DNA from 3 places in the Streptomyces yerevanensis genome. Region 1 is predicted to be linked to each of the others. Evidence: riboswitches for the same ligand, from Rfam matches in the RefSeq annotation. Region 1 holds a riboswitch; each other region holds the start of a gene.
What was found. Region 1 has a riboswitch for cyclic di-AMP ahead of OP79_RS18535 (M23 family metallopeptidase). Riboswitches for the same ligand answer to the same signal wherever they lie in the genome.
Positions count from the first base shown of each region.

Region 1 (10,461 bases):
CGCCCGCGCAGGCGTCCCCGTCCAGCAAGTCCCCCTGCGGTCCAGCAGGCGGCCGAGCCACAGCTCCAGTGAGACCAGGTCCGCCAGGCCCTCCAGGGGCAGGGGTTCGCCGTCCGCCGCCGATCGGAGGGCCTTGCGGACCACCCTGGCCTCGATCAGGCCCGCCTGGGCCAGGAGCGGGGTGTCGAAGAGGTCGACGAGGGTGTCGGCGGCGGCGCGCAGGCCCGTGCGGGCGGCGGCTGTTGAGGAGGCGTGGGAGGGGGCGCCCCAGCCTGGGGGGAGGTCGACTACGCCGGCGCCCTCCAGGACCGTACGGAGTATGGCGGCGCGGGCGCCCGGCTGGACGCGGAGGGCCTCGGGGAGGGCTCGGCAGGCGCGTACGACCTGGTTGTCGAGGAAGGGGGCGTGCAGGCGCTGGAAGCGGATCTCGGCGGCCTGTTCCAGGATGCGGAGGTCGGCGGCGTGCCGGGCGAGGGCGGCGCGGGCGCGGAAGTCGCCGGGGCGCTGGCCGGGGCCGACGCTCGCCCGGCTCGTCGCGCCCGTCAGGCGAACCGATACTTCAGCGAGCGCCTCGCCGGTGAGCCAGCGCGCCGCGGGGCCCGGTCTGGCCCAGGTGAGCGCGGCGAGGGACGCCCCCACGGCACCTCCCGGCTCGTCGAAGCGCCGGTGCAGCAGCCGGTCGGCGAGACCCTGTATGCCGACGAGATAGGGCGTACGGGCGAGCTTGCGCGCCGCGCCGTACACGCGCGCGGGGACCATGACCGAACCGTCCGCCCTCGCCAACGCGGCGACGGGGCGCACCAGGTGACGTCGTTTGCGGTCCATCAGCAGGTCGGCGAGGCGCGCCGGGTGGGCGTCCAGGACCTGCCGGGCGCCGTACCCCGTGAAGTGGTCCGCGCTGCCCGCGGCGAGCCGCGCGCGGTGGCGGGCGGCGGTCACGAGGGAGGGGCCTGGTTCGTCCGTCAGGGGGCCGTCCAACTCGGCGTAGGGGAGGACCTCTTCGCCGCCGGCGACCACTACGTGGTGCAGCCGGGGGTTGGCTGCCAGCGTCCCGGCGCGCTCCAGTTCGGCCTCGCGCCCCTTCACGGCGAGGTCGTTGAAGGTGACTGCGAGGAGACGCTCACCGGCGCCGGTGCCGTGCCCCAGGACGGTGCCCGGCATTCCGGGGAGGCCGGCGGCAAGGAGGGCGAGGGTTCCCGAAGCGGGGCCTCCGGAGAGGTCGGCTCCGATGCCGGGTACGGGCATACCGCGCGCCGCACGCCGCTCGGCGGGCCCCATGCCGGGCACGGGGCCGGGGTCCACATCGGCGCCGGGGACGTGCCGGGGAGCGGCGAGACGAGCACGTACGGACTCCACCAGGGCGTCGCGTACGGCGTCCACCGCGCTGTCCGGGTCGGCGATGGGGGCCGCGACGGCGAGGGAGGCCACCGGTTCGTAACCGGCGATCTCGCGTGCGCCGGCGCGCAGGATCAGCGCGTGCCCCGGCGGGATGCGCTGAACGCCCAGGTAGGGCGTGGAGTTGTGCAGGGCGGCGGGTACGTCGGGGGCGGCGAGGATGGCCGCGAGGTGTCCGAAGTCGAGGTTGGCCTCGATGAGGTCGGCGAGGGGGAGCGCGGCCGTGGCGTACGCCGTGCCGCCCGCCCAGGGCGTGTAGAACACCGGCCGTGCGCCCGCCAGATCGCCGCACACCATCACCCGGCGGCCCACCTGGACGACCGCGGTGTAGCTGCCGGACCAGGCCGTCAGATGGCGAAGTGCCCCTCCGCGCGCGGCGACCAGGCCCACCCGCAGCTGTTCGTCGGAGGCGCCGCAGGTGCCGAGCACCGCGATCCGGTTCTGTGCGTCGGCCTTCACGACGCGCACCTCGTCGGGGCGCCAGTCTCCGACCGCCCAGAGCGGATCCGGGTCGCCCCACAGGAGTTGGGACCCCACCGGGTGCACCGTCTCACCGTCGCTGCCAGTGGCCCCCGCCGAGCCGACCTCAGGAGCCGCAGTGGCGGTACTGCTCCACCCCACCAACCACCGCATCGCCGCCTCCACAGGCTGTGGACAACCAGTGCACCGTACGAACTGGGCACCATGCTGCCACGAAGAGAGCGCGCCGGTGGGCCCCTGCCTTCGCTTGTGCTCCCCAGAGTGCGCCCCTGAGGAGATGCCCGCAATGGAGCGAACGCACGCACCGAGCAGGGAGATTACGACGTGAATGCGCCCCCGGTTCGCTCCCCCACGACACCCAACGCGCCCTCAAGTGCCATGGTAAGAGGGGTATTCGACCTCAGAAGGCAGGGGCGAAAATCAGCCAAATCCGTGATGGGCGCACGGGCGTGCACACGCTCCGTACAGACCCTGCGCAACGCACGATCCGGGAGGCGGAGTTCGCCTCCCGGACCGGTCCGCCGCCCGCGGGGATATGTGACGGCGGTGTCCCCCAGCCCACTGGATCCAGTACAGCGGGCCGACCCACGCAGGATCCATGGAAGCGATTCGACGGTGGCCGGAGAAGAGCGCACGGGCGGGCGCACAGCCACACACCAGGAGCACACCACAACGCTGCGTGCTTCCCCGCGGACCACAATCCCGCCATCCGGAACTATGCCTCTTAACGCATGGGATGCGGCGAACTACGCTGGGTTTACGAATGCCGCGTGGTTATGCCAACGCGGCAGCCGTCTGTGTCGAGGGGTGGCGCATGTCCAGGGAGCAACGCGGGCCGAACGACAAACTCGGCGCCGTTCTCGCCCTCGCGGGAATCAGCAACGCAGGCCTCGCCCGTCGCGTCAACGATCTTGGCGCACAGCGCGGCCTGACTCTTCGCTATGACAAGACCTCGGTGGCGAGATGGGTGTCGAAGGGCATGGTGCCGCAGGGTGCCGCCCCGCACCTCATCGCCGCGGCCATCGGCCAGAAGCTCGGCCGGCCCGTACCGCTCCACGAGATCGGTCTGGCGGACGCGGACCCCGCACCGGAAGTGGGCCTCGCCTTCCCCCGTGACGTAGGACAGGCCGTACGGGCCGCGACGGACCTGTACCGTCTCGACCTCGCCGGGCGCAAAGCCGGCTCCGGCGGTATCTGGCAGTCGCTCGCCGGATCGTTCGCGGTGAGCGCGTACGCGACTCCCGCCTCCCGGTGGCTGATAACCCCGGCCGACAGCTCGGTGGCCCGCGACGCGAGCCCCGTGGAGGGTTCCGGAGCACCGCTGAAAGTCGGCCACAGCGACGTGCAGAAGCTGCGTGAGGCCGCCGAGGACGCCAGGCGCTGGGACTCCAAGTACGGAGGCGGCGACTGGCGTTCGTCCATGGTGCCCGAGTGCCTACGAGTGGAGGCGGCGCCGCTGCTGCTCGGCGCGTACTCCGACGAGGTGGGCCGGGCGTTGTTCGGCGCCTCGGCCGAACTGACCCGCCTCGCCGGGTGGATGGCCTTCGACACCGGCCAGCAGGAGGCCGCACAGCGGTACTACATCCAGGCGCTGCGTCTCGCGCGCGCGGCGGCCGATGTGCCTCTGGGGGGCTACGTACTGGCCTCCATGTCCCTCCAGGCGACGTACCGCGGCTTCGGCGACGAGGGCGTGGACCTCGCCCAGGCCGCCCTGGAGCGCAACCGTGGCCTGGCCACGGCCCGCACCATGAGCTTCTTCAGCCTCGTCGAGGCACGCGCACACGCGCGTGCCGGCGACGCCCAGGCGGCCGGCGGGGCCCTGAAGGCCGCCGAGGGCTGGCTGGAGCGGGCCCGCGACGGCGACCAGGACCCGTCCTGGCTCGGCTTCTACTCGTACGACCGTTTCGCCGCCGATGCCGCGGAGTGCTACCGCGATCTCAAGGCTCCGCGCCAGGTGCGGCGCTTCACCGAGCAGGCGCTGTCGAAGCCGACGGAGGAGTTCGTGCGGTCGCACGGCCTGCGGCTTGTGGTGTCCGCGGTCGCCGAGCTGGAGTCGGGGAACCTGGACGCGGCGTGTGAGCAGGGCGTGCGCGCGGTGGAGGTGGCGGGGCGGATCTCGTCGGCCCGCACGACGGAGTACGTGAAGGATCTTCTGCATCGGCTGGAGCCGTATGGGGATGAGCCGCGGGTTGTTGAGTTGCGGGAGAGGGCTCGGCCGTTGCTGGTCGCTCCCGCGTAGAGCTGGGTTCCTTCGCGTCTGCCGGGTCTCGGTCGTCTTGCGACTGCGGGTTGTGTGTGGCTGGTCGCGCCCACGCGGCGGAGCCGCAAATCGATACAGCCCCGCGCCCCTATCGGGGCCTGCGGCCCCTCAAGCGGGCGCGCCCTTTCCCAGGTTTGAGCGCGTTGTCAGTGGTGCAGTGCACTATCTAACTGGGAGGTGGGAGTGGTGCCGCGGGTGATCGTTTATGACTGTGATGTGGTCGTGGTCGGTGGGGGGATCGTCGGGCTGTCGACTGCGTATGCGATCACGCGGGCCGCGCCGGGGACGCGGGTGATGGTGCTGGAGAAGGAGCCTGGGCCGGCGCGGCACCAGACGGGGCGCAACAGCGGGGTTATCCACAGCGGGATCTACTACCGGCCCGGCTCCCTCAAGGCGCGGTATGCCGTGCGGGGTGCGGCCGAGATGGTCAAGTTCTGTGCGGAGTACGGGATCGCGCATGCCGTGACGGGGAAGCTGATCGTCGCCACGGAGCGGGACGAGTTGCCTCGGCTGCATGCGCTGGTGCAGAGGGGGCGGGAGAACGGTATTGCGGTACGGGAACTGGGGGCGTCCCAGATCGCCGAGTACGAGCCGGAGGTCCGGGGGCTCGCTGCCATCCACGTCGCCACGACAGGCGTCTGTGACTTCGTAGGGGTGGCTCGGCAGCTTGCGGAGGCTTCCGGGGCGCAGATTCGGTACGGGGCGGAGGTCACGTACATCGACCGGCGTCCCGACCTCGGGGTCGCCGTTCGTACGGGCGATGGTGACGTCGTACGCGCGCGTGTGCTGGTCAACTGTGCGGGGCTGCACTGTGACGAGATCGCTCGTCTTGCCGGGGACGAGCCCGGGATGCGGATCGTGCCGTTCCGGGGGGAGTACTACTCGCTGGCGCGACCCTGGCTGGTGAAGGGGCTGGTGTATCCGGTGCCGGATCCCGCGTTTCCGTTCCTCGGGGTGCATCTCACCCGGGGGATCGACGGGGGTGTCCATATCGGGCCGAACGCTGTGCCGGCGTTGGCCCGCGAGGGATATGACTGGCGGACCGTACGGGCTCGGGAGCTGGGGGCGACGCTTGCCTGGCCCGGGTCCTGGAGGATCGCTCGGCGGCACTGGCGGTATGGCGGGGGTGAGCTGCGGCGGTCGGTGTCCAAGGCGGCGTTTGCCGCTGCTGTGCGGCGGTTGTTGCCCGCGGTGACTTCGGATGACCTGGTTCCGGCTTCCGCGGGCGTCCGCGCCCAGGCGGTCCTTCGGGACGGCACGCTGGTGGACGACTTCCTTCTTCGGGAGGGGCCGCGGACGGTTCATGTGCTGAACGCGCCGTCCCCTGCGGCTACCGCTTCGCTTCCGATTGGGCGTGAGGTGGGGCGGCGGGTTCTGGAGGCGTTGGGGCGGGGGTGACTGCGGAGTTTCTTTCCCCAGCCCCGCCCCTTCCCGAAACTGGGGGCTGCGCCCCCAGGCCCCCCGCCAGGGGGTGGTGGGTCACACGTCGTGTCGCGGCTGCGGGCCCGTCGTGGCTGGTCGCGCAGTTCCCCGCGCCCCTGAAAAGACTGCGGCTTCCCGCACCCAACCCACTCCGTAGAATCAGAACCACTGTGTCTGAACGTCAAAACACCGAAGAGTCCCGCCGCCCCCACCCCCGCGCCAAAGGCGAACCCCGCTTCCCCGACGGCCCTCGCCCCGACCCCGCCGGCTCCCACTTCGAGCGCCGGATCCGCAGCTTTCAGCCGCGGCGGAGCCGGGTCACCCAGGGGCAGGCGGACGCCTTGCAGCGGCTGTGGCCCAAGTGGGGGCTGGACATCGACGGGCAGCGGAAGATCGATCTCGCGGAGCTGTTCGGGAACGACAAGCCCGTCGTGCTGGAGATCGGGTTCGGGATGGGCGAGGCCACCGCGCGGATGGCCGCCGACGATCCCGACACCAACATCCTCGCCGTCGACGTGCACACCCCGGGCCAGGGCAACCTCCTCAATCTCGCGGACCAGAAGGGTCTGTCCAACATCCGGGTCGGCAACGGCGACGCGATCATCCTGCTCAGGGAGATGCTCCAGCCGGACTCCCTGAGCGGCCTGCGCGTGTACTTCCCGGACCCCTGGCCCAAGAAGCGTCACCACAAGCGCCGCCTGATCCAGCCGGACTTCCTCACCCTGGCCGCGTCCCGCCTCAGGCCCGGCGCGCTGCTGCACTGCGCCACGGACTGGGAGCCGTACGCCGAGGTGATGCTCGAAGTCCTCACCGCACACCCGGACTTCGAGAACACCCGACCGGACGGCGGTTATGCGCCCCGCCCGGACTTCCGCCCGCTGACCCGTTTTGAGGGCCAGGGCCTGGACAAGGGACATGTGGTGCACGATCTGCTGTTCCTCCGCGTGCCATCCAGCATCACGCGCAGCGCCACGTGAGCCCGGCACCATCGCCAGCCAACCCCCTCCCTGGTTAGGGTCGATGCCGTGGCCACCAGTCCCCCGTATCCGGCGTACCCCCCGCCCCCCGGCACCCCCGCCGGAGGCACCCGGCGGCATACACACTGGTGGCGCCGCAAGTGGGTGCGTTACGGCGCGCTGACCACCCTGCTCGCCCTCTCCGGTCTCGTCATCCTGGCCCTGGTCCGCGAACAGACCGGCACCGAAGGCTTTTTGGTGGGCTTAGGCCTCGCCGTACTGCCCGTCCCGCTGCTGATCGCCGCGTTCCGCTGGCTGGACCGGGTCGAGCCGGGGCCCTGGCGGAACCTGACGTTCGCGTTCGCCTGGGGTGCCTGCGCGGCGGCGCTGATAGCGATCGTGGCGAACAGTTTCGCGACGCGATGGATAGCGACGGCCACCGCGGACCCGTCGAGCGCCGACACGATCGGCGCGACCGTCATAGCACCCGTCGTGGAGGAGAGCGCGAAGGCCGCCGCCGTCTTACTCGTCTTCCTGTTCCGCAGACGGGACTTCACCGGGATCGTCGACGGCGTGGTGATAGCGGGGGTCACCGCGACCGGCTTCGCGTTCACCGAGAACATCCTCTACCTCGGCACCGCCTTCGGCACCGACCAGCTGAGCGGCGGTGACGGCGGCATCGCCTCCGTCACGGCCGCCACCTTCTTCGTACGCGTGATCATGTCGCCCTTCGCGCATCCGCTGTTCACCGTGCTCACAGGCATCGGCTTCGGCATCGCGGCGCTCTCCGCGGACCGCCAGCACATACGACGCGTACTGCTGCCCTTCACGGGCCTGTTGCTGGCGATGGGCATGCATGCCCTCTGGAACGGCTCCTCGACCTTCGGCACGTACGGCTTCTTCGCGGTGTACGCGGCGTTCATGGTGCCCGCGTTCGGCCTGCTGACCTGGCTGGCCATCTGGACCCGGCAGCGTGAACTCGGCACGATCCGCACCGAACTGCCCGCGTACGCCATGGCGGGCTGGCTGACCGTTCCCGAGCCGTTCGTGCTCGGCTCGATGAAGGCGCGGCGACTGGCCCGTGAGTACGCCACGCATCACGGCGGACGCGCGGCGGGGCGGGCGGTCGCGGAGTACGAGGCGTACGCGACATCGCTGGCGTTCCTGCGCCACCGGGGGCGCCGCGGCCGTGCGAGCACCGATTTCGTCGTACGGGAGCGGGAGTTGCTCCACGAGCTGTGGGCCCGCCGCGAGCTCGCCCGCCCCGCGCTGGCGTACGCGGCCCGGGCGACGGCTCCCCTCCCGGTACCGCCGCCGTGGCCCGCGTACGGGAACACGTACGGGAACACGTACGGGCAAGGGTCGCCCTACCCGGCGTACGACCCGGCCTACAACCCCTACCGGAACTAGCCCGGAACCAGGCCGGCACCAAGAAAAACCAGGACGCCACCCGCTTCTCGTCCGAAAGCGGATGGCGTCGAAGACCTGGTACCTGGTCGGGACTTACGGGTTGAGCCCCTTGCTCCGCAGCCACGCCGCCGGGTCGATTCCGTCGCCGCCCGCCGTCTTGACCTCCATGTGGAGGTGCGCACCGGTGACGTTGCCGGTCGCACCGACGCGGCCGATGACCTCGCCCGTGCTGACCTTCTGGCCGACACTGACGCTGATCGAGGACTGGTGGGCGTACCAGACCTCCGTACCGTCGTCGAGCTTGAGCTTCGTGAGGTAGCCGTACGAGCCGTTCCAGCCGGCCTCGGTGATGGTGCCGCTGTGTACCGCCTTGAGCGGCGTACCCGTCGGGGCGGCGAAGTCCAGGCCGGTGTGGGTCCCGGAGGACCACAGCGCGCCGGACTGACCGAAGGTCGAGGTGATGGTGTACGAGGACGTGGGCAGCGCGAAGCTCTTGGCGAGCTCGGCGAGGCGCTCTGCCTCGGCCTTCTGCCGGGCCTCCTCCTCCGCTTTCTCCTTGGCGGCTTCGGCCTTGGCCTTGGCCGCTTCCCGCTCCTTGGCCGCCTGCTCGGCGGCCTTCTTCGCGGCGGCGGTCTCCGCGGCCCTCTTGGCCTCGCGGTCCACCTGGTCCTGCTGCCGCTCGGCCTGGAGGACGATGCGGGCGCGCAGGGCCTCACCCGCGTGGGAGTTGCCCTGCTTGGCGTCCGCCGTGGTCAGACCGGCCTGGGTGAGCGGCGTAGTGGAACCGGCCTCTTCCTCGGGCTCGTCGTCCGAGATCAGCGGCAGGTCGGGCAGAGTGATGGAGACCGGCGGCTTGCCGGTGTTCGCGCTGGCCATACCGCCCGCGCTGACGGCCGCTATGACGCCGACGCCCAGAACCGTCGAGCTGCGTGCGAGGCCTCCGCCGCGCTGCTTGCCGACGCGGTGCCTGCCGCGGATGGGCTTGAGGGAATCCTCTGTGGGGTTCCACTCCTCCCAGGTCTCCTCGTCCTGGCGTTTGCCGTAGCCGAATGAGTCGGGCTGCTGCTCATCCGGTGCGAACGAGGTCTGGGGGGCAGGCCGGTTGGACGCCACGTAGGCGCACTCCTTTCCTTCCTTGTCGCCTACCGGGTTAGCTGACGGGTTCGGAGCAGGAAGGTCTCCTACGCGCGTCACTCACGGTGTCTCCACCGAGAACAACGCCCGATTCACCCCAAGTTGGTGGTTCCCCGGTTCCCTTGCGGGATTCGGCGCGTGCGCACGGAGCCGACTCTTGTGCCGGCTGGGACGACCGCGCTGCGTTATCGAACGTTAATAGAGGCAGGCACCGGATTCCAAGCTGTTCTGGAGATTCGTTGGCGGCCTTGGCCTGGACTTTCAGGTCATGAGCGGGATGAATCGGGCGAGTTGACCGCGACTCGGAGGCAATTCACCGCTGTGACTTCTGTTGACAATGTTTCAGTTGCTAACCGGAGTGAGTTGACTCAACTACTACCGGTGATATTGAGGCCCTTCAGGCATCAGACCCGGGGCGATTCAAGAATCCGCCTCACGGCCTCCTGACCGCCAGCAGCGCCATGTCGTCTGTCGCGCCCCCGACTCCCGTGTGCCGGACGACCTCCTCCACGAGCGTGGCGAGCAGCGCCCGAGGGCCTCGGAAGGTCCGGCCCGCGAGGCACCGGGCCGGGTCGAAGAAGACGCCGTGCCGGTCCCGGGCCTCGGTCACCCCGTCCGTGTAGAAGAGGAGGGTGGCCCCGCCGGGGAACGGGACCTCCTGCGCACGGTCGGGCCACGGGCCCAACTCGCCCATCCCGAGCGGCAGTGCGGGGTCCTCGGCCCGCAGCGTGTCCAGCGAGCCGTTCCCGTACAGCAGGAGCGGCCCCGGGTGACCGCGGTGGACGAGGCGTACGACAGCGCCAGCGTGCGGGATCTCGGCGAGTACGGCGGTGGTGAAGCCCTCGACCGCCTCGAGGCCGCCGCGCCGGGCGGCCTCGCGCACCAGCGCCCGCTCCAGCCGCTGCGCCACCGCCTCCAGGGTCGCCTCCTGCTCGGCGGCCTCCCGGAAGGCCCCGATGAGCACGGCCACGGCCGCCACCGCGCCCATGCCCTTCCCGCGTACGTCCCCGACGACGAGCCGTACGCCGTGCGGGGTGTCCTGCACGGCGTACAGATCGCCCCCGATGAACGCGTCCGCCTGCGCCGCCTCGTACCGTGCCGCGATGTCGAGCCCGCCGATCCGCTCGGCCGGCTCGGGCAGTACGGCGCGCTGGGCCGCCTCCGCGATCTCGCGCGCGGAAGCGAGACGTTTGTCACTGCGGCGTACGAGACGGTTGATGACAAGGGCCAGCACGGCGACCGCCGCCGCGGTGGCCACCTCCGTGGCCGCTCCCACGTCGAAGGAGCCCCTGATGTGCAGCAGGGACAGGGAGGCAACGGCCACGACTCCGGTGCGCAGTGTGTTGGCGAACGTGGAGAGGGGTGCGGCGATGAGCGGGGCCACCGTGAAGAAGGGCACCGCGG
Region 1 covers NZ_JNWJ01000016.1:199-10,659, forward strand. The annotation lists gene OP79_RS18510 (asparagine synthase-related protein) at 1-2,028, opposite strand, end outside; gene OP79_RS18515 (NsdA family TPR-like regulatory protein) at 2,690-4,114, shown strand; gene lhgO (L-2-hydroxyglutarate oxidase) at 4,322-5,533, shown strand; gene trmB (tRNA (guanosine(46)-N7)-methyltransferase TrmB) at 5,728-6,534, shown strand; gene OP79_RS18530 (PrsW family intramembrane metalloprotease) at 6,583-7,923, shown strand; gene OP79_RS18535 (M23 family metallopeptidase) at 8,017-9,036, opposite strand; cyclic di-AMP (ydaO/yuaA leader) riboswitch at 9,048-9,204, opposite strand; gene OP79_RS18540 (PP2C family protein-serine/threonine phosphatase) at 9,491-10,461, opposite strand, start outside.

Region 2 (10,461 bases), on a different contig from region 1:
AGGCCACTCGCCTGCCCACCCAGTCCAAGCCCCCGGTCGTCCTCCTCCACGGATTCATAGACAACCGCTCGGTGTTCGTGCTGCTGCGCCGCTCCCTCGCGCAGCACGGCAGGCAACAGATCGAGTCGCTCAACTACTCCCCCCTGACCTGCGACATACGTACCGCTGCCGAGCTGCTCGGCCGGCACATAGAGGAGATCTGCGAGCGCACCGGTCAACAGGAGGTGGACGTCGTCGGCCACAGCCTCGGCGGGCTGATCGCGCGTTATTACGTGCAGCGTCTGGGCGGCGACATCCGCGTGCGGACGCTTGTGACGTTGGGCACACCGCACTCGGGCACGCGCGTGGTGCCGCTGATGAACGCGCATCCGATCGTGCGGCAGATGCGGCCCGGCTCCACCGTGCTCGAGGAACTGCGCGAGCCCGCACCGGCCTGCCGGACCCGGTTTGTGAGCTTCTGGAGCGATCTAGACCAGTTGATGGACCCGTTGGAGACGGCCTGTGTCGAGCACCCTGACCTGCTCACACAGAACGTACGGGTGAGTGGGATCGGTCACCTCGCCCTGCCGGTGCACCCAGCGGTCGCGGCCGGCATACGGCAGGCACTCGACCTCGAGGAGACGGCGGGAGTTCCCGCCGCCGCCCGCGCCGGCGGACTGACCGTGGCGTAGTCGCAACACGCTCCCGGGCGCCGGTCGAACACCCGGAAACACCCCCACGCCGTCGAACACTCTTCGTACGAAAGGCCAAAGTCGCGCCCGCAGTCCGCCGAAAGGCAGCTGAATGCCCGTTTCCTGAACGGGGGATGGAAGCCGAAGATTGTCGCGCCCGCGTACCGCCGGGTACAGTCACCGCACTGCTCTGCCAGCGCCCCTGTCGTCGAGGCGAAAGAGAAGTTGGTGAACGACCGTCACCCGTCGGGGACCGTAGCGCCCCCGGCCGCGGCTCCCGAAGCCGCCTCGACGCACTTCGCGTCGTATGGCGAGCAGGGGATCCAGTACGGCGACTTCACCACGTACGACGCCTACACCGCCACCGGTTTTGACGCGGCGCCCACCGGCGTCTACGACACATACGGTGCACCGGGTGCCTGCGCGGCGACGCCCTTCGAGGCCACGACGAGCTTCGAGACCGACCCCCTCTTCGGCGACCTGCCGGGCAGCGGCGGCACGGGTTCGTACGACGCCACGCAGTGGTCCGGCAGTCACCAGACGTTCAGCGGTCACCCGACGCCGAACTACGACCCGTACGCGGCCCAGCACCACGCCACGTACGACACCGGCAGCCACGACGCGACCGGCCTCTGGACGGACACCTCCGGTCACCAGCGGCTGACCGGGATCCCAGCGCAGTCCACGGGCCCCGACGTCAGCGGTCAGTGGGACGCGAACGCCTGGCTTCAGGCCGAACCGATCGGCCAGGCCCAGCAGTGGAACACGCAGACCTTCGACTCGGGTGCGTACGACGCGACGGCGTGGAACTCCGACGGCGGTGAGCGGCACGAGTCGTACGAGCAACACGAGCCGTACGACCAGCAGGCCACAGCGATCTTCGAGCAGGTCACGTACGAACAACAGGCCTCTATAGAGGACGAGTTCAGCCCTTCCGACGACCTGGACCCCGACACCGCCACCGGCAGCCACGACGAACTCCCTCTCCTCGACGGCGCCGAAGAGACCTCCCCGGACGCCCCTGCCACCCCCGTCGCCACCCTCCCGGCTCCCCGCTCGGGGTCACGCACCGCATCCCGCTCCCGTCGCCGTACCCCGCCCAAGCGTTCCGCTCTGCTGACGGTCGCCGTGCCGTCCGCGTGTGTGATGGGTGTGGCCGGGATCGCGGCGGCATCCGTGGGCAGCGGGAACGGGAACGAGAGCAACGAGACGACGGCCGCGGCCAGCACGACCGCCGTGCAGCCGGCGACCGCCAACAACAAGCTGGACACCCAGCTCGAGAGCCTGACCGCGGACGCGGACGACTTCGCCGACCGGGCGAGCCGTACACAGGAGCGGATCGACCTCAAGGCCCAGCAGGAGGCCGAGAAGAAACGGGCGGCGGCGGAGGCGGCGCGCAAGGAGCGGCTGCGTCCGAAGTTCGCGCTGCCGGTCGAGCAGCGCGGGCTCAGCGCCTACTACGGCCAGGCCGGCATCAACTGGATGTCCGTGCACTCGGGCATCGACTTCCCCGTCTCGTACGGCACGACGGTGATGGCCGCGACCGACGGCGTCGTCCGTACGGAGTGGAACAGCGCGTACGGGAACATGGCGATCGTGACCGCGAAGGACGGTACGGAGACGTGGTACTGCCACCTCTCCACCTACAAGGTCGCTTCCGGGACCGAGGTGAAGGCCGGCGACCCGATCGCGTTCTCCGGCAACTCCGGCAACTCGACGGGCCCGCACCTCCACTTCGAGGTACGCCCGGGCGGCGGCAGCGCGATCGACCCTCTGCCGTGGCTCCGCAGCCACGGCCTCAACCCGACGTAACCGACCCGCCCCGCCGCGGGCCGCCAAGCCCCGCAGGGCTACAGCTTCTGCACCGGCGCGTATCGCAGCAGCAGCCGCTTCGGCTTGGTGTCCCCGAAGTCGATCGTCGCCTCCGCGTTCGACCCCGTGCCCTTCACGCCGACCACCGTGCCGAGCCCGAACTGGTCGTGGGTGACCCGGTCCCCCACCGCCAGCGACACCACCGGCTTCTCCGTGGCCCCGCCCCGCCGCGTCGCGAAGCCGGAGGCGCCCGAGGCCGCCGACCGCGAGCGGGAGGACGACAGAGAGGCCGCCACGCCCGCCGCAGGGCCGGAGGCCACCGCTCCCATGGAACCCGTCCGCTTCCACTCCAGATGTGTGTCCGGGATCTCCTCCAGGAATCGGGACGGCGGGTTGTACGAGGGCTGCCCCCAGGCGCTGCGCATCGAGGACCGCGTCAGATACAGCCGCTCCCGCGCGCGCGTGATACCGACGTACGCGAGTCGCCGCTCCTCTTCCAGCTCCTTGGTCTGGCCGAGGGCGCGCATGTGTGGGAAGACGCCGTCCTCCATGCCGGTCAGGAACACCACGGGGAATTCGAGGCCCTTGGCGGTGTGGAGGGTCATCAGCGTTATGACGCCGGAGCCGTCCTCTTCCTCGTCCGGGATCTGGTCGGAGTCGGCGACGAGCGCGACCCGCTCCAGGAAGTCGGAGAGCCCGCCCGACGCCTCGCCCTCACCGGCCTCCTGCTCGAACTCCAGGGCCACGGCGGCGAGTTCCTGGAGGTTCTCGATGCGGGTCTCGTCCTGTGGGTCGGTGGAGGCCTGCAACTCGGCCAGGTAGCCGGTGCGTTCGAAGATCGCTTCCAGGACGGTCGCTGGGCCCGCGCCCGACTCGACGACGGTCCGCAGGTCCTCCATCAGCGTGTTGAACCGCTTGACGGCGTTCGTCGAGCGGGCCGCCATGCCATACGCCTCGTCGACGCGGCGCAGCGCCTGCGAGAAGCTGATCTTCTCCCGCGAGGCGAGTGCGTCGATCATCGCCTCGGCCCGGTCGCCGATGCCTCGCTTGGGGACATTGAGAATCCGCCTCAGCGGTACGGAGTCCTCCGGGTTGGCGAGAACTCTCAAGTACGCGAGGACGTCCCGGACTTCCTTGCGCTCGTAGAAGCGGACGCCGCCGACGACCTTGTAGGGCAGGCCGACGCGGATGAAGACTTCCTCGAAGACACGGGACTGGGCGTTCGTACGGTAGAAGACGGCGACGTCGCCCGCCTTCGCCTCACCGGCGTCCGTCAACCGGTCGATCTCGTCGGCGATGAACTGCGCCTCGTCGTGCTCCGTGTCGGCGACGTAGCCCGTGATGCGCGCGCCCGTGCCCGCGTTGGTCCACAGGTTCTTGGGGCGGCGGCTTTCGTTGCGCTCGATGACCGCGTTGGCTGCGGTGAGGATCGTCTGGGTGGAGCGGTAGTTCTGCTCCAGGAGGATCGTCTTCGCGTCCGGGTAATCCTCCTCGAACTGGAGGATGTTGCGGATGGTAGCGCCGCGGAAGGCGTAGATGGACTGGTCGGCGTCGCCCACGACGCACAGCTCGCCCGGGTCGTCCTCGGGGCCGGAGGGCCCGACCAGCTCACGCACCAGCGCGTACTGCGCGTGGTTCGTGTCCTGGTACTCGTCCACGAGCACGTGGCGGAAGCGGCGGCGGTAGTGCTCGGCGACGTCAGGGAAGGCCCGGAAGAGATTGACCGTGGTCATGATCAGGTCGTCGAAGTCGAGGGCGTTGGCCTCGCGCAGCCGCGACTGGTACATCGCGTAGGCCTGGGCGAGGGTCTTCTCGAAGCCGTCGGAGGCCTGGGCGGCGAAGTCCTCCTCGTCGATCAGCTCGTTCTTCAGGTTCGAGATCTTGGCGCTGAACGACTTGGGCGGGAAGCGCTTCGGGTCGAGATCCAGGTCGCGGCAGACCAGGGCCATGAGGCGCTTGCTGTCGGCGGCGTCGTAGATCGAGAACGAGGACGTGAAGCCGAGCTTCTTCGACTCCCGGCGCAGGATGCGGACGCACGCGCTGTGGAAGGTCATCACCCACATCGCGTTCGCGCGCGGGCCGACGAGGTGCTCGACGCGTTCCTTCATCTCGCCCGCGGCCTTGTTGGTGAAGGTGATCGCGAGGATCTGGCCCGGATGCACATTCCGCTCGCCGAGCAGGTACGCGATCCGGTGTGTGAGCACACGGGTCTTGCCGGAGCCGGCGCCGGCCACGATGAGCAGGGGGGAGCCGGAGTGCACGACCGCCGCGCGCTGGTTGTCGTTCAGCCCCTCCAGGAGCGTGGCCGCGTCCACGTGGGGGCGCGGGGCGCCATCGCGGTAGTAGGCCTCCCGGTCCGGCGGCACGTCGAACTTCCCGCCGAACAGATCGTCCGGAACCTGTTCCGGCACGTGCTCGTCCTCGGGCGGCGGCGGGGGTTCTTCCTCGTGGTCCCGCGAGGGCTTGAGGTCCGCCAGGAAGCTGTCATCAAAGAGGCTGCTCATCGCTCTCCGAGTCTAGGCTCCCCCACCGACACCTCGCCGCCGCCCTGAGAACTCGGCCGGTACGACCCTGCCGGGAGCCTGCCGGGATTTCTCTCACCCTCCAGGACCGTCCCGTCACGGTCGGCGACGGATCATGGCACCTGAGGCTAAGGTCACGAAAACGTATCGGACAATTCGCTCATCAACCTTCACAAGAGCCACACGAGTTGGTTAGCTTTCGCAGTGGGCCGCTCGACCCCCACCGGCGAACGTCGCCGGGCCGTGCGGCTCCCGCCGAGTCCGGAACGCCCTCGTGGCCGCCCGGAGCCGGGGACCCACCGACCTTTGGGGTGAATCGGTCCAACTCCCTCAGGGGACAAGGACCGTAGGGCAAACCTTCCGAAGCACACGCCCGAACCCGACAGCTAACTCGGTAGGCGGAGCACGGAAGGAGTCGCCTTCGTGGCGCCACACCGCAAAGCGCGGTCGTCCAGTCCCAAGGGCATACGTACCCCTGCCCTCGCCACCGCCGCTCTCACCTCGGTGGCTCTCCTGTCGCAGACCGCGAACGCTTCGCCCTCCGCGGAGCCGCAGCCCAGCCTCGACGAAGTCCAGAAGAAGGTCGACGACCTCTACCAGCAGGCGGAGACGGCGACCGAGAAGTACAACGGCGCCAAGGAGAAGAGCAGCAAGCAGCGCAAGAAGGCCGACAACCTCCTTGACGAGGTGGCCTCGCGCACGCAGAAGCTCAACGAGGCGCGCGAGGAGCTCGGTACGTTCGCCGCCGCGCAGTACCGCACGGGCGCCGCCGCCCCTGACACCGCGTCTCTGCTGCTCGCGGACAACCCGCAGGACTACTTCGACCAGAACCAGCTGATGGACCGGCTGACCAGCCGTCAGCAGCAGGCCGTCGAGGACTACGCGACGCAGCAGTCCGAGATGACGCAGCGGCGTCAGGAGGCCTCCGAGAGCCTTCAGTCGCTCACCAAGACCGAGAACACCCTGAAGTCGTCCAAGGCGGATGTTCAGCGCAAGCTCGCCGAGGCGCGTCAGTTGCTCTCGCGGCTGACCACCGAGGAGAAGGCGCGGCTCGCGGCGATCGAGCGGGAGAAGCGGGAGGAGGCCCAGCGCAAGGCGGAGGAGCTGGCGCGGCAGCAGCAGGCCGCGGAGGAACAGCGCCGCCAACAGCAGCAGGCCCAGCAGACTCCCGCGCCCTCCACCGGCGCGGGGACCTCGACCGGCACGGGCAGCTCCGCGGGCACCTCGACCGCCAAGGGCGAGAAGGCGCTCGCCTTCGCCCGTTCCCAGACCGGCAAGCCGTACGTCTGGGGCGCGTCAGGACCCGACTCCTACGACTGCTCCGGCCTCACCCAGGCCGCCTGGAAGGCCGCCGGCGTCACCCTCCCGCGCACCACCTGGGACCAGGTCAAGATCGGCACCCAGGTCTCGGTCGCCAGCGCCCAGCCCGGCGACCTCGTCTTCTTCTACGACGACATCAGCCACGTCGGCCTCTACCTCGGCGACGGCATGATGATCCACGCCCCGAAGCCGGGTGCGTACGTCCGCGAGGAGTCGATCTACTACATGCCGATCCACAGCGTGGTCCGCCCGGCATGAGGCACGCGCGCGTGGACCCCTTTTTGGGATGCACGCGCGCGTGAGCCCTTTTTGGGGCTCTTCAAGGGGCGGTTCTTACGGCTCTCCAAGGCCCGTCAGGTCCAGAGCACCGCGATGAAGACGTTCGCGATGGTCAGCCCGCCCACCAGCCCGAACAGGCCCTTCTCCACCTTCTCCTCGTCCCGCTTCACATACACGAGGCCCAGGATCACGATCAGCAACGCCAGCTTGACGCCGATCTTGATGTTGTTGACCGTCTGGTCGTCGGCCTGGTTGAGGCCGACCAGGATCACGCCCGTGACGAGCATCGTGAACGCGCCGTGGAGCATCGCGGGCCCGAAGCGGGCCGTGCCCTCGCCCATCGCCTTCATCTGGGTGAGGAAGCCGCCGAGGAGTGCGGCGATACCGATGATGTGCAGGCCGACGAAGAGATGGATGAGTACGTCCATGAAGCCGGAGCTTAATCGGGGGCTCGTGTACGGCCTCACACCGCCCCGCGCCCCTGGGCGGAGCCCGTACTGCGGAGACTGACGGACCCCGACAGACGCTGACGGACCCATAGCACCGCCGCGCCGCCCGGTCCTCCACAACCCCCGCATCGATCAACGCCCCGCGCCAACTCGACGGCACCAGGCCGGGATCACGGTCACATACGGTCACCGCACGGCTCAGTCCCGACAGTTCCGTACATGGCGTCACCAAGCCCGCCCTCTCAGGTTTAGCGTCCCTCCCCAGGTGACCGGCTCCCCACCGCCGCCCGGGCCAGGGGCGGCAGCCGGGCATCACCGCCGAGAAGATCCGGCGGCGGCCCGCTCCCCCTGTGCGGGCCGCCGCCGGACGCCAGGGGCGTCATCGCTCCGCGGTCGTACGGAAGTTCCCCTTCGGGAAGGAAGTGTGTCCAGGTGGCAGCGCACCGCAAGCCAAGACAGCGCTCGCTCGGCGGCAATACGGCCCGCACAGCCTTCACGATCGCGCTCGCGGGCGCGGCGAGTGCTACCTCCTTCGACGGGGCGGGGCACGCCGAGCCGCGGCTGACACCGGATCAGGTGAGAGCGAAGGTCGACAAGCTGTACCAGGAGGCGGAGGTCGCCACCGAGAAGTACAACGGGGCGAAGGAGAAGGCCGACAAGGCGGAGGACCGGGTGGACTCCCTCCAGGACGAGGCCGCCCGCCGGACGGAGCGGCTCAACTCCGAGCGGGACGCGCTGGGTTCGGTGGCCGCCGCGCAGTACCGGGACGGTGGCCTCGACCCCGCGCTGCGGCTCATCCTCTCCTCGGACCCCGATCAGTACCTGGACGAGGCCGCGTTCGCCGAACGCGCCGGCAGCCGACAGGCCTCGGCAGTTTCGCGCGTACGCGGCCAACTGCGCGAGATCGAGCAGCTGCGCGGGGCCGCCCATGTCGAGCTGGCCTCGCTCAAGTCCCAGCAGGCGGCGCTGAACCGGCACAAGAAGACGGTCACCGGAAAGCTGGGCGAAGCCCGGCGGCTCCTGTCCCGCCTGACGGACGAACAGCGCGCCCGGATCGGCGCGGACGACGCCGCCACGGCCCGCGCCTCACGCTCCGCCCCGCGGGATGCGGGCTCGACCGCCGCGGCTCCCAACTCCCGGGCTGCGGCTGCGATTTCGTACGCGTACGACAAGCTCGGCAGCCCGTACGTATGGGGCGCCACCGGCCCCGACGCCTTCGACTGCTCGGGCCTCATGCAGGCCGCGTACCGCTCCGCGGGGATCTCGCTGCCTCGCACGACGTATGCCCAGATCGACGCCGGCCAGCGCATCCCCCGCTCCGAACTCCGCCCCGGTGACCTGGTGTTCTTCTACTCCAGCATCAGCCATGTGGGCCTCTACGTGGGCAACGGCCAGATGATCCACGCCCCCAACCCTTCGGCCCCGGTCCGCTTGGCCCCACTGGACGAGATGCCGTTCGCGGGAGCTACGCGGGTGGTGTGATTCGCGACTGACGGTCAGACCAGCCGTCGTGCCGTTGCCCACCGGGTCAGCTCGTGGCGGTTCGACAGCTGGAGCTTTCTGAGGACCGCCGAGACGTGGGACTCCACCGTCTTCACCGAGATGAACAGCTGCTTGGCGATCTCCTTGTAGGCGTAGCCGCGGGCGATGAGGCGGAGAACTTCGCGCTCGCGCTGGGTGAGGCGGTCGAGGTCCTCGTCGATGGGCGGGGCATCGGTGGAGGCGAAGGCGTCGAGGACGAAGCCGGCCAGGCGCGGGGAGAAGACCGCGTCGCCGTCCTGGACGCGGAAGACGGAGTCGACGAGGTCCGTGCCGGTGATGGTCTTCGTCACATAGCCCCGCGCACCGCCCCGGATGACGCCGATGACGTCCTCGGCGGCGTCGGAGACGGACAGCGCGAGGAACCGTACGGGCTGCTCGGCATCCGCCATCAACGCGGCGCAGCGGCGCAGGACTTCGACACCGCCGCCGCCCGGAAGGTGCACGTCCAGGAGGACGACCTCGGGCCGTGTCGCCGTGATGACCGAGACGGCCTGGTCGACGTCGGCAGCCTCTCCGACCACCTCGACACCCGTCCGTTCGGTCTGCCCGATCTCCGCCTGGACCCCCGTACGGAACATGCGGTGATCGTCGACGAGGACCACGCGGACCCGCCGACCGGGCCCGGCGTCCGCCGCATCGGGTGTGCCCGCCGGGGCGTCGGGCTCGGCGGCCCCGCCATCGCCCGGCTCGACCGTCCCGGTCGGCTCGTTCGCCTCGCTCATGTCTCCGCCCTCTCCATCTCCAGCTCGACCTCCGTGCCGCCGTCCGGCACGGCGCGCAGCCGGGCTGTGCCGCCGTTGCGCTCCATGCGGCCGATGATCGATTCTCTGACGCCCATGCGGTCGGCGGGTATCGCGTCCAGGTCGAAGCCGGGGCCGCGGTCCCTGACGGACACGAAGACCGTCCTGCCCTCGACCTCGGCGTAGACCTGCACCGCGCCGCCCTCGCCACCGTACTTGGCCGCGTTCACCATCGCTTCCCTCGCGGCCTGCATCTGGGCTCCGATTCTTTCGTCGAGCGGGCAGTCGCCGACGACCACGACTTCTATGGGGACGCCGTGCTTGTCCTCCACCTCCGCCGCGCTGCGCCGGACCGCCTCAGCGAGGGTGTCCGGCTCGTCGGCCTCGTCCTTGCCGGTGCCCTCCGGTTTGTAGAGCCAGTTGCGCAGGTCGCGCTCCTGGGCGCGGGCGAGGCGGCGGACCTCGCCCGCGTTCTCCGCGTTCCGCTGTATCAGCGTCAGGGTGTGCAGTACCGAGTCGTGGACATGGGCGGCCACTTCCGCCCGCTCCTGGGCACGGATACGCATCAGCCGCTCCTCGGAGAGGTCCTGAGTCATGCGTACGAGATAGGGGCCGGCGAGCAGTGCTATGCCGACGAGGACCGCGAGCGCCGCCTGCAACACCGAGCCGAGGTGGGCGGCGGAGCCCTGGAGGACGAATATCCCGGAGACGCCCACGGTGACCAGCAGGACTCCGGCCGCTGAGCGGGCCAGCGTAAGCGTGCGCCGGTGGCGGCCTACCTCCATCCAGCGGGCCCGCCGCGCGTTGTCCGCCTGGCGCCAGACCAGGGCCACGCCCGCGCCGACGAGGACGACGGGCCAGAGATACGCCTTGGTCCCGCCGCTCAGGTCCACATTGCCGACGAAGATCAGGGCGATCACGACCATCGCGAGCAGCGCGACGATCTGGCCCTTGTCGGGCTTGCGGGCGACGAGTCTGCGGCGCCCGTCGGTGGAGGTCTCGGTGGCGAGGGCCGGAGGCCGCCCGGTGTCCACGCCTCCGACGCCGAGCGGCACGAAGAACCAGAACGCCGCATACAGCAAGGCCCCGAGGCCCTCGGCCATGAACAGTCCGACGAAGACCAGCC
Region 2 covers NZ_JNWJ01000101.1:3,081-13,541, reverse strand. The annotation lists gene OP79_RS46245 (esterase/lipase family protein) at 1-671, shown strand, start outside; gene OP79_RS46240 (M23 family metallopeptidase) at 900-2,483, shown strand; gene pcrA (DNA helicase PcrA) at 2,522-4,987, opposite strand; cyclic di-AMP (ydaO/yuaA leader) riboswitch at 5,249-5,421, shown strand; gene OP79_RS46230 (C40 family peptidase) at 5,429-6,583, shown strand; gene OP79_RS46225 (hypothetical protein) at 6,679-7,032, opposite strand; gene OP79_RS46220 (C40 family peptidase) at 7,486-8,535, shown strand; gene OP79_RS46215 (LuxR C-terminal-related transcriptional regulator) at 8,550-9,317, opposite strand; gene OP79_RS46210 (ATP-binding protein) at 9,314-10,461, opposite strand, start outside.
Region 2: another riboswitch for cyclic di-AMP. It lies ahead of OP79_RS46230 (C40 family peptidase); the one in region 1 lies ahead of OP79_RS18535 (M23 family metallopeptidase).

Region 3 (9,718 bases), on a different contig from region 1:
CGTTCGCGCCACAGGGCATGTTCGAGGACCTGGGACTGAAGTACGTAGGACCCATCGACGGGCATGACGTCGGGGCCGTCGAGTCGGCGCTGCGGCGCGCGAAACGGTTCCACGGGCCCGTACTCATCCACTGCCTCACCGAGAAGGGGCGTGGTTACGAACCCGCGCTCGCCCACGAGGAGGACCACTTCCACACGGTCGGCGTGATGGACCCGCTCACCTGCGAGCCGCTCTCGCCCTCCAACGGACCTGCCTGGACCTCGGTGTTCGGCGACGAGATCGTACGGATCGGGGAGGAGCGCGAGGACGTCGTGGCGATCACGGCGGCCATGCTGCACCCGGTGGGCCTGGCGAAGTTCGCGGAGCGGTTCCCCGACCGGGTGTGGGACGTCGGCATCGCCGAGCAGCACGCCACGGTGTCCGCGGCCGGGCTCGCGACGGGCGGACTGCATCCGGTCGTCGCGGTGTACGCGACCTTCCTCAACCGCGCCTTCGACCAGCTACTGATGGATGTCGCACTGCATCGCTGCGGCGTGACCTTCGTACTCGACCGGGCCGGAGTCACCGGAGTTGACGGGCCGTCGCACAACGGCATGTGGGACATGTCCATCCTGCAGGTCGTACCGGGGCTGAGAATCGCCGCGCCGCGTGACGCCGACCAACTGCGGGCCCAGCTACGTGAGGCGGTGGCCGTGGACGACGCGCCGACGTTGCTGCGCTTCCCCAAGGAGTCGGTGGGACCGTCGATCGAGGCGGTCGGCCGGGTGGGCGGTCTGGACGTCCTGCACCGGGGCGAGAAGCCCGAAGTGCTCCTGGTCGCTGTCGGTGTGATGGCGCCGGTGTGTCTCCAGGCGGCCGAGCTGTTGGAAGCGCGTGGCGTCAACTGCACGGTGGTGGACCCGCGTTGGGTCAAGCCCGTCGATCCTGCGCTGCCTCCGCTCGCCGCCGAGCACCGCCTGGTCGCCGTCGTCGAGGACAACAGCCGGGCCGCCGGCGTGGGCGCGGCGGTCGCTCTCGCGCTCGGCGATGCCGAAGTCGACGTGCCCGTACGGCGGTTCGGGATTCCGGAGCAGTTCCTCGCGCACGCCAAGCGCGGAGAGGTGCTGGCCGACATCGGTCTCACACCCGTCGAGATCGCGGGACGGATCAGTGCGGGACTGGCGACCCAGGAGGCGAGCCTGGCCGTCACGGAGGCCGAACTCGCCGCCAAGGAGCCCATGTCCAAGGAGAAACAGGAATGACCGCGGAACCCTCTTCGCAGTCCGGGGACTTCGACCTCGGCGAACTACTCGCCGGGCGGGCAGGTGAACGCTACGAGCTGCACGCCCGGCACCTCAATCACCAACTCCCGCGCATGCTGCACACCATCGGCTTCGACAGGTACTACGAGCGAGCCGAAGGCGCGTACTTCTGGGACGCTGAGGGCAACGACTATCTGGACATGCTCGCCGGGTTCGGGGTGATGGGCCTGGGACGCCATCACCCCGTCGTCCGCAAGGCGCTGCACGACGTCCTCGACGCCTCGCTCGCCGACCTCACCCGCTTCGACTGCCAGCCCCTGCCAGGTCTCCTCGCCGAACAACTCCTCATCCACAGCCCGCACTTGGACCGGGTGTTCTTCGGCAACAGCGGTACGGAAGCGGTCGAGACGGCGCTGAAGTTCGCCCGGTACGCGACCGGGAAGCCGCGCGTTCTCTACTGCGCGCACGCCTTTCACGGGCTGACCACCGGCTCGCTGTCCGTGAACGGTGAGTCCGGTTTCCGCGACGGCTTCGCACCGCTGCTGCCCGACACGGCGGTGCCGCTCGGTGATCTGGACGTACTGGAAAGGGAGTTGAGGAAGGGGGACGTCGCCGGGCTGATCGTCGAGCCGATCCAGGGCAAGGGCGTGCACGAGTCGCCGCCCGGATATCTGCGCGCTGCCCAGGAGTTGCTGCACCGGCACAAGGCGCTGCTCATCGCGGACGAGGTGCAGACGGGGCTCGGCCGAACCGGGGACTTCTACGCCTACCAGCACGAGGACGGCGTCGAGCCCGACCTGGTGTGTGTGGCGAAGGCGCTGTCCGGCGGCTATGTGCCCGTGGGCGCGACCCTCGGCAGGGACTGGATCTTCAAGAAGGTCTACTCGTCGATGGACCGCGTCCTCGTGCACTCCGCGAGTTTCGGGGGCAACGCACAGGCCATGGCCGCCGGGCTCGCCGTGCTCTCCGTGATGGAGAACGAGGAGATCGTCGCCAACGCCCGTGCCACCGGAGAGGAGTTGAAGTCCCGGCTCGCGGCGCTCGTGGACAAGTACGAGCTGCTCAGTGAGGTGCGCGGCCGGGGGCTGATGATCGGCATCGAGTTCGGCAAGCCCAAGTCGCTGAAGCTGCGCAGCCGTTGGACCATGTTGCAGGCGGCGCGCAAGGGGCTGTTCGCGCAGATGGTGGTCGTACCGCTGCTCCAGCGGCATCGGATCCTCACGCAGGTCTCGGGCGATCACCTGGAGGTGATAAAGCTGATTCCGCCGCTGATCATCGGCGAACGGGACGTGGACCGGTTCGTGGACGCCTTCACCGACGTGATGGACGACGCCCACAACGGCGGCGGACTGATGTGGGACTTCGGGAAGACGCTGGTGAAGCAGGCGGTGGCCAACAGGTAGGGGTGTCGCGCTGCCTCCGGTGCATTCCGAGCCTTTGCCTCTGAGGCAAGAAGTTTGCCGATGAGGCAAATCTCCGGCTGAATGGAGGCATGAGCCCCACTGAGCCGGGGGCGGCCGAAGAGCCGTCCGCCGAGCTGTCCGCCGTCGCGCCGCAACTGCGTGAGCTGCGGCGCCGCGCCTCACTCACCCTGGAGGCCGCGGCCCGCGCCGTCGGACTGTCGCCCGCCCATCTCTCCCGTCTGGAGACCGGGCGGCGCCAGCCCTCGCTGCCGATGCTGCTCGCGCTCGCCCGTACCTACGGTACGACGGTCTCGGAGTTGCTCGGCGAGACGGCCCCCGAACGGGACGCGGTCGTCCGCGCCGCCGACATGGAACCCACGCAGGCGGGCGGCTGGACGTACTGGCAGGCCGGCGCGGCAGGGCGCGGCATGCAGTCCCTTCGCGTGCACGTCCCGTACGGAGCGCAGGGCGACATCGTGCGCGTCCACCCCGGCGAGGAGTGGCTGTACGTCCTCAAGGGACGGCTGCGTCTGCGGCTGGGAGACACCGCTCATGCGCTCGCGCCCGGAGACAGCGCGCACTTCGACTCGCTGACCCCGCACCGGATCGCCGCCGCGGACCGGGACAGTGTCGAACTGCTCTTCGTACACACTCTGCTGCAGAGCCCTACGGCCGCGCTGTGCCTCGGCCCGTCGACCCCGGGAGCGACCTCATGAGGGACATGGAAGAGAAGTTCCCGCGTGCTCTGTGGGTGCGGCTCATCATCTACGTGGCCGTGGGACACCTCTTCGCGGCCTTCATCTACCTGCTGTTCACGCTCGGCGCGCAGAACCAGTAGGCATCGGGTCGGCCGACGTGTGGTCAGCTCGTCGGGCGGTCAGTCGAGGAAGCGTTCCCGGAGCCGCTCCCGCGTCTTCGGGGTCACGTGAAGGCCTTCTTCCAGGTAGGTGTCGACGTCGCCCCAGGTCTCCTCGATCGTGTCGAACGCCGCCGCCAGGTACTCGGCGCGTGCGTCGAAGAGGGGGCTGAGCAGCTCCATCACCTCGGGGGAGTACGCCGAGGACGCGGAGCTGCTGCGCCGCACCTTGTAGCGGCGGTGGGGGGCGTTCGACTTCAGGTAGTCCGCCACGATGGCCTCGCGCTCGACGCCGAGGGCGAGGAGCGTGATGGCTATGGACAGGCCCGCGCGGTCCTTGCCCGCCGCGCAGTGCATCAGCGCGGGCACGCTGTCCTCGGCCATCGCGTGCAGCACTCGTGAGTGCTCGGAAGTGCGCTCCTTGATGATCGAGCGGTAGGACTCGATCATCCGGTTCGCCGCCTTGCCGTCCGCGAGGATCGAGCGCAGCTGGTCCAGATCGCCGTCGCGGACCATCGTCCAGAACTCGGCGCCGTGTGCCGGATCGGTCAGCGGCAGGTTCACGTTCCGTACGCCCGGCAGTTCGACGTCCTCCCCCTCCAGCTTCTTGTCCGCCTGGTTGCGGAAGTCGAAGATCGTGTGCAGGCCCAGTGAGGCGAGGAACGCGGCGTCCTCCTCGGTCGCGTGCGCGAGATGGCCGCTGCGGAACAGCAGTCCGGGCGCCACGCGTCGGCCGTCCTCGGTCGGCAGGCCACCCACATCGCGGAAGTTGCGCACTCCGGCCAGTTCGGGCTCGGTCGACGGGACCTGCTGCGTCACGGGGGCTCCTCCCAGTCGGCGGCCGACGCTGTTGTCGGCGGGGCGCGCTCTCGACGATACGACATGGATTCGTAGGCCAATCAGTTGTCCACAGGCGGTGCCGGTGCGTTGTCCACAGGCGGTGCCGACGAGGTGAGGGCGCCTGCGATGATGTTGTGCTTGAGCGAGCTTGTTCGGATCTGTGAGGACTTGATGGTGGAGATCGGCAAAGACGGTCGTACGTGGCTGCTTTCGGGGCCCACGAGCAGCTATGCCCTGCGGCTCACGGACCAGGACGAGCTGCTGCATCTGCACTGGGGCCCGCGCATCGCGCTCGCGGACGCCGAGGCGCTGGCCGCCCGTCCCGGGCCGGAGTACCGGGGCTTCGAGTCCCCGCTCGACGGGCGCGAGGAGTACCCGGTCGAGGGCGGCCCCCGTTTCGTACGGCCGGCGCTGTCCGTGCGTACGGACGAACGGCGCGGTACGGAGTGGCGCTTCGAGGCGTACGAAGTGGATGAATCCGGCGAAGCGGATGGGGCTGAACTGCGGCTGCGGTTCTCCGACTCCGGGCTTGGCATCACGCTGCATTACCGGATGCGCCCCGCCACCGATGTCGTCGAGCGCTGGGTGACCCTCACCAACGAAGGGCCCACCCTGGAGGTCCTGCGCGCCGACTCGGCGACCTGGACGCTGCCGGAGCGTGAGGGCTGGCGGCTGTCGCAGACGCACGGGCGCTGGGCGGCCGAGTCTCAGCTCGTACGAACGGACCTCACCTACGGTGAGCAGGTCATCGGCAGTCGGCGCGGGCACACCGGGCACCAGCATCTGCCGTGGGTCGCGCTGGACGTCGAGGGCACGGCGACCGAGGAGCACGGCGAGGTGTACGGGTGCGCGCTCGCGTGGTCCGGTTCGTGGCGGATCGCCGTGGCCCAACTCCCGGACGCGCGCGTGCAGATCACCGGCGGCGCCGGGTACGACGACTCCGGCCTGGTGCGGCTGGAGCCGGGGGAGAGCTTTGTCGCGCCGGTCTTCGCGGGGCTGTGGAGCGATGACGGCTTCGGCGGGGCGAGCCGGGCCTGGCACGCGTACCAGCGGGCGTACGTGATCCCGGACGCGGACCAGGACCGGCCGGTGCTCTACAACTCCTGGGAGGCCACGGAGTTCGACATCTCCGAGGAGCAGCAGCGGGCACTCGCCCGGCGGGCGGCGGCGATGGGCGTGGAGCTGTTCGTGGTCGACGACGGCTGGTTCGGAAAGCGCACCAGTGACCGGGCCGGGCTCGGGGACTGGACGCCCAACCCTGACCGCTTCCCGGCCGGACTCAAGCCCCTGGCGGACGACGTGCACGCCCTGGGCATGCAGTTCGGGATCTGGGTCGAGCCGGAAATGGTCAATGCGGACAGTGAGTTGTATCGGGCGCATCCTGATTGGATTCAGTATCAACCAGGACGAAAGCGTACGGAGCTCCGCAATCAGCTTGTACTGAACCTCGCGCGCGAAGACGTCCAGGAGTACCTGTGGGAGCAGCTTGACGGGCTGCTCTCCAGTGCCCCGATCGACTATGTGAAGTGGGACTTCAACCGCTGCTTCACGGACGCCGGTTGGCCCGGAGAGGCGTACCCGCAGCGGCTGTGGATCGACCATGTGCACGCCCTGTACGGCCTGTTGGACCGGCTGCGGGCCGCGCACCCCGGTGTCGCCTTCGAGTCCTGCTCCGGCGGCGGCGGCCGGATCGACCTCGGTGTCATGGCGCGTACGGACCAGGTGTGGACCTCGGACAACACCGATCCGCTCGACCGGCTCGCCATCCAGCACGGCTTCAGCCAGATCCACCCGGCGCGGGCCATGGCCGCCTGGGTCACCGACAGCCCGAACAATCAGCTCAACGGACGCGTGAGTTCGCTGCGCTTCCGCTTTGTGAGCTCCATGGCCGGAGTGCTCGGGGTCGGTGGCGACCTGACCGAGTGGAGTGGCGAGGAGCTCGCCGAGGCGCGGGACTGGGTGGCGCTCTACAAGGAGATCCGGCCCGTCGTGCAACGCGGCGACCTCTACCGGCTGCGGGCGCCGGAGGGCGGGCTGAGCGCCGTGCAGTACGTCCGTGAGGACCAGGCCGTCGTCCTTGCCTGGCTCCAGGCTCAGCATTACGGCGAGCCCGTGGCGCCCGTACGGCTGCGAGGGCTCGACCCGGCGGCCGCGTACGAATGCCTCGAAACGGGCGAAGTGTACAGAGGTGCCGTGTTGTTGCATCACGGACTGCGGACCGGCTTGCGCGGTGACCTGGATGCGGCAGTTTTCCGCCTGTGTCGCATCTGAGGGTTGTGTCCGTATTGGAGCGCTTTCATTCCAACTCGCTCTGAAATAGGGACTCCTGAATTAGTGATGCGTGAGCAGCGTCATATTCGTGACGGTGCGCTGTCGCCATGTCCACGTAATTCAAGGGTGTTTACAAGGGATTTCAGGAAGGTGGAAGACCGGTGGTTAACGGAGGGTGACGGCGATTTCGGTCAAGGATCAAGAGAATGGGGCACATAGGAAACCCAAAGCTTGTCCCTGTGCGTCTTGGTCGCTTACGTTCGCCACCAATCCGGACGGACGCCTAATCCTGCCGCCGCCCGGAATCCGCACACCGATCCGTACACGGCAGGAGCGGGGGACCCACAGGTACAGCGCCTGTTCTGGTCTCCGGAACAGGCTTGGGGTAAAGCCGCGCGAAAGCGTGGCCGGGCATCTCCAGCTCGCACCCGACAGCTCACCTCGTAGGCGCCGGAGAGGAATTCGTCATGCCCGCGAAGGGTAAGCACCGCCGCCCGAAGTCCGCGCGTTTCACCCGCTCGATCGCTGTTGCCTCAACCGGTGGCGCCGCGCTCGCACTTCCGCTGCTGGGAGCGGCCGGCGCACATGCCGCTACTCCGCAGAGCGTGCCCGCGTCTGTTCCGGACAAGGCCGAATCCGTTTCCCAGAAGGCTGTTGAGTCCGCTCCTGTCGCCACTCAGAAGAAGACCGCGACCAGGACGTACGAAGTGAGGGCAGGCGATTCTCTCTCGGGGATCGCCCGCGAACAGAATGTCAGCGGTGGCTGGAAAAAGCTCTATGAGGACAACCGTCAGGTCGTCGGCAGTGACCCGGGACTCATTCACCCGGGCCTGAAACTGACGATCGGCAAGAAGGCCGCCGCGCCTTCCGGTGGCAACGAGGCCAAGGCGTCGAAGGCGGCCGAGGCTCCCAAGGCGGCCGAGGCCCCCCAGGTGTCCGCGAAGAAGGCACCGACTGCCAAGGCAGCCGAGGCGCCCAGCAGTTCGAGCGGCTTCAGCATGCCGGTCGAGGGCGCGACCGTCAGCACCCCGTACAGGATGTCGGGCGGTATGTGGTCCAGTGGCTATCACACCGGTGTCGACTTCGCGGCCGCGACCGGCACTTCGCTCAAGGCCGTGGGTGCGGGCACGGTCGTCTCCGCCGGCTGGGGCGGCGCGTACGGCAACCAGGTTGTCATCCAGCTCAGCGACGGCCACTACGCCCAGTACGCCCACCTTTCGTCCCTTTCCGTCTCGGCTGGGCAGTCCGTGACCGCGGGTCAGGAGATCGGTCTCTCCGGTGCGACCGGCAACGTCACCGGCCCGCATCTGCACTTCGAGATCCGCACCACGCCGGACTACGGCTCGGACGTGGACCCGCTGGCGTTCCTGCGCTCGCACGGCGTCTCTGTCTGACGCCACCCGCGCACCACCGCGAGCGGATCGCGTCTCCTCTCGCGCCGAAGGCCGGACCCCTGATCCCCGGGTCCGGCCTTCGGCTTGTCCGCAGGGGTCGACAGCGGCAGCGGCCAGGCGTCAAAGTGATCTGCGGCAAGCGCTTTCTATGCACCTGCGCGAGACCCGCTCGCCCCGTCGTACGCCAGCCAAGGAGACGCTTCATGACGACCCGCAGAGCCTTCGGAGCCCTGGCCGCCGGTGCCGCACTCGCGGCCCTTGCCCCCGCGCAGACCGCGAGCGCGTCGGTGCGCCACCGAGGACGGCTCATCGCCCGCGACGACTTCCGGCACGGACTGGGGCAGTGGGCAACGGAGTTGCAGGACGGTGGCAGCGTCACCGCTTCCCGTGGGGTCATGGAGATCGATGTGCCGAGCGGCGCCACGGTCTGGTTCAAGCGGAAGCTCGCGGGGCCGTACGTCATCGAGTACACCGCCACACCTGTCTCCGCAAGCGGTGTCAACGACCGGGTGTCGGACCTCAACAACTTCTGGAACGCCGTCGACGTCCGCTCCCCGGACGACCTCTTCGCCACCGAACGCGGCGGCGCCCTCGACGAGTACGACTACCTCAAAACGTACTACTCGGGCTACGGCGCCAACTACAACACGACCACGCGGCTGCGCCGTTACGTCGGCCAGGCGGGCGTCCGGCCACTGATCCACGACTACACGGAACCCCTGCTGGTGGCGAACCGGCCCCACCACGTCCGCATCCTCTCGCATGGCTCGACCGTCCAGTGGTGGAACAACGGGCGGCTCGTCTTCGACTACGCCGACCCGGAGCCGTACACGAGTGGGCACTTCGCCTTCCGGACCGTGTGGAGCCATTTCCAGATCACGGACTTCCGGGTGTGGGCGCTGCGTATTCCGAGTTGACCGAGACTTGACGCGTGGCTTATCTCACCGCCCGTCAACCCCTTCCTACGGTCGCGTAGCTCACACCGAAAGGTGAATCATGGGCCGACGTGGCAGACGATTCGAAGAATGACAACAGATCAGTGATCGGGTCGTACGTAGCGGTGGGGGACAGCTTCACCGAAGGCGTCGGCGACCCCGGCCCCGACGGGGCGCTCGTCGGCTGGGCCGACCGGTTCGCGGTGCTGCTCGCCGACCGGCGGCCCGAGGGCGACTTCGACTACACCAACCTCGCCGTACGCGGGAAGCTGCTCGACCAGATCGTCGAGGACCAGCTTTCGCAGGCCAAGGAGCTGGCGCCGGACCTGGTTTCCTTCTGCGCGGGCGGCAACGACATCCTGCGGCCCGGCACCGATCCCGACGAGGTCGCCTCGCGCTTCGAGCGTGCCATCGCCGAACTCACGTCGGCAGTCGGCACGGTGCTCGTGACCACCGGCTTCGACACCCGTGACATGCCCGTGCTCAAGCACTTGCGCGGCAAGATCGCCACATACAACGGGCATGTGCGGGCGGTCGCCGACCGGTACGGGTGTCCCGTACTGGACCTGTGGTCGCTGAAGACCATCCAGGACCGGCGGGCCTGGAACGACGACCGGTTGCATCTGTCGCCGGAGGGGCACACCCGTGTTGCGCTTCGCGCCGGGCAGGTTCTCGGGATGCCGGTGCCCGCCGATCCGGAGCAGCCGTGGCCGCTGTTGCCGCCGCGCGGGACGCTTGAGGTGCGGCGCGACGACATTCACTGGGCGCGGGAGTATTT
Region 3 covers NZ_JNWJ01000113.1:1,050-10,767, forward strand. The annotation lists gene dxs (1-deoxy-D-xylulose-5-phosphate synthase) at 1-1,241, shown strand, start outside; gene OP79_RS47040 (aspartate aminotransferase family protein) at 1,238-2,644, shown strand; gene OP79_RS47045 (helix-turn-helix domain-containing protein) at 2,734-3,360, shown strand; gene OP79_RS47050 (DUF6126 family protein) at 3,357-3,482, shown strand; gene OP79_RS47055 (tyrosine-protein phosphatase) at 3,522-4,319, opposite strand; gene OP79_RS47060 (alpha-galactosidase) at 4,512-6,611, shown strand; cyclic di-AMP (ydaO/yuaA leader) riboswitch at 6,913-7,076, shown strand; gene OP79_RS47065 (M23 family metallopeptidase) at 7,079-8,005, shown strand; gene OP79_RS47070 (DUF6250 domain-containing protein) at 8,209-8,922, shown strand; gene OP79_RS47075 (SGNH/GDSL hydrolase family protein) at 9,045-9,718, shown strand, end outside.
Region 3: another riboswitch for cyclic di-AMP. It lies ahead of OP79_RS47065 (M23 family metallopeptidase); the one in region 1 lies ahead of OP79_RS18535 (M23 family metallopeptidase).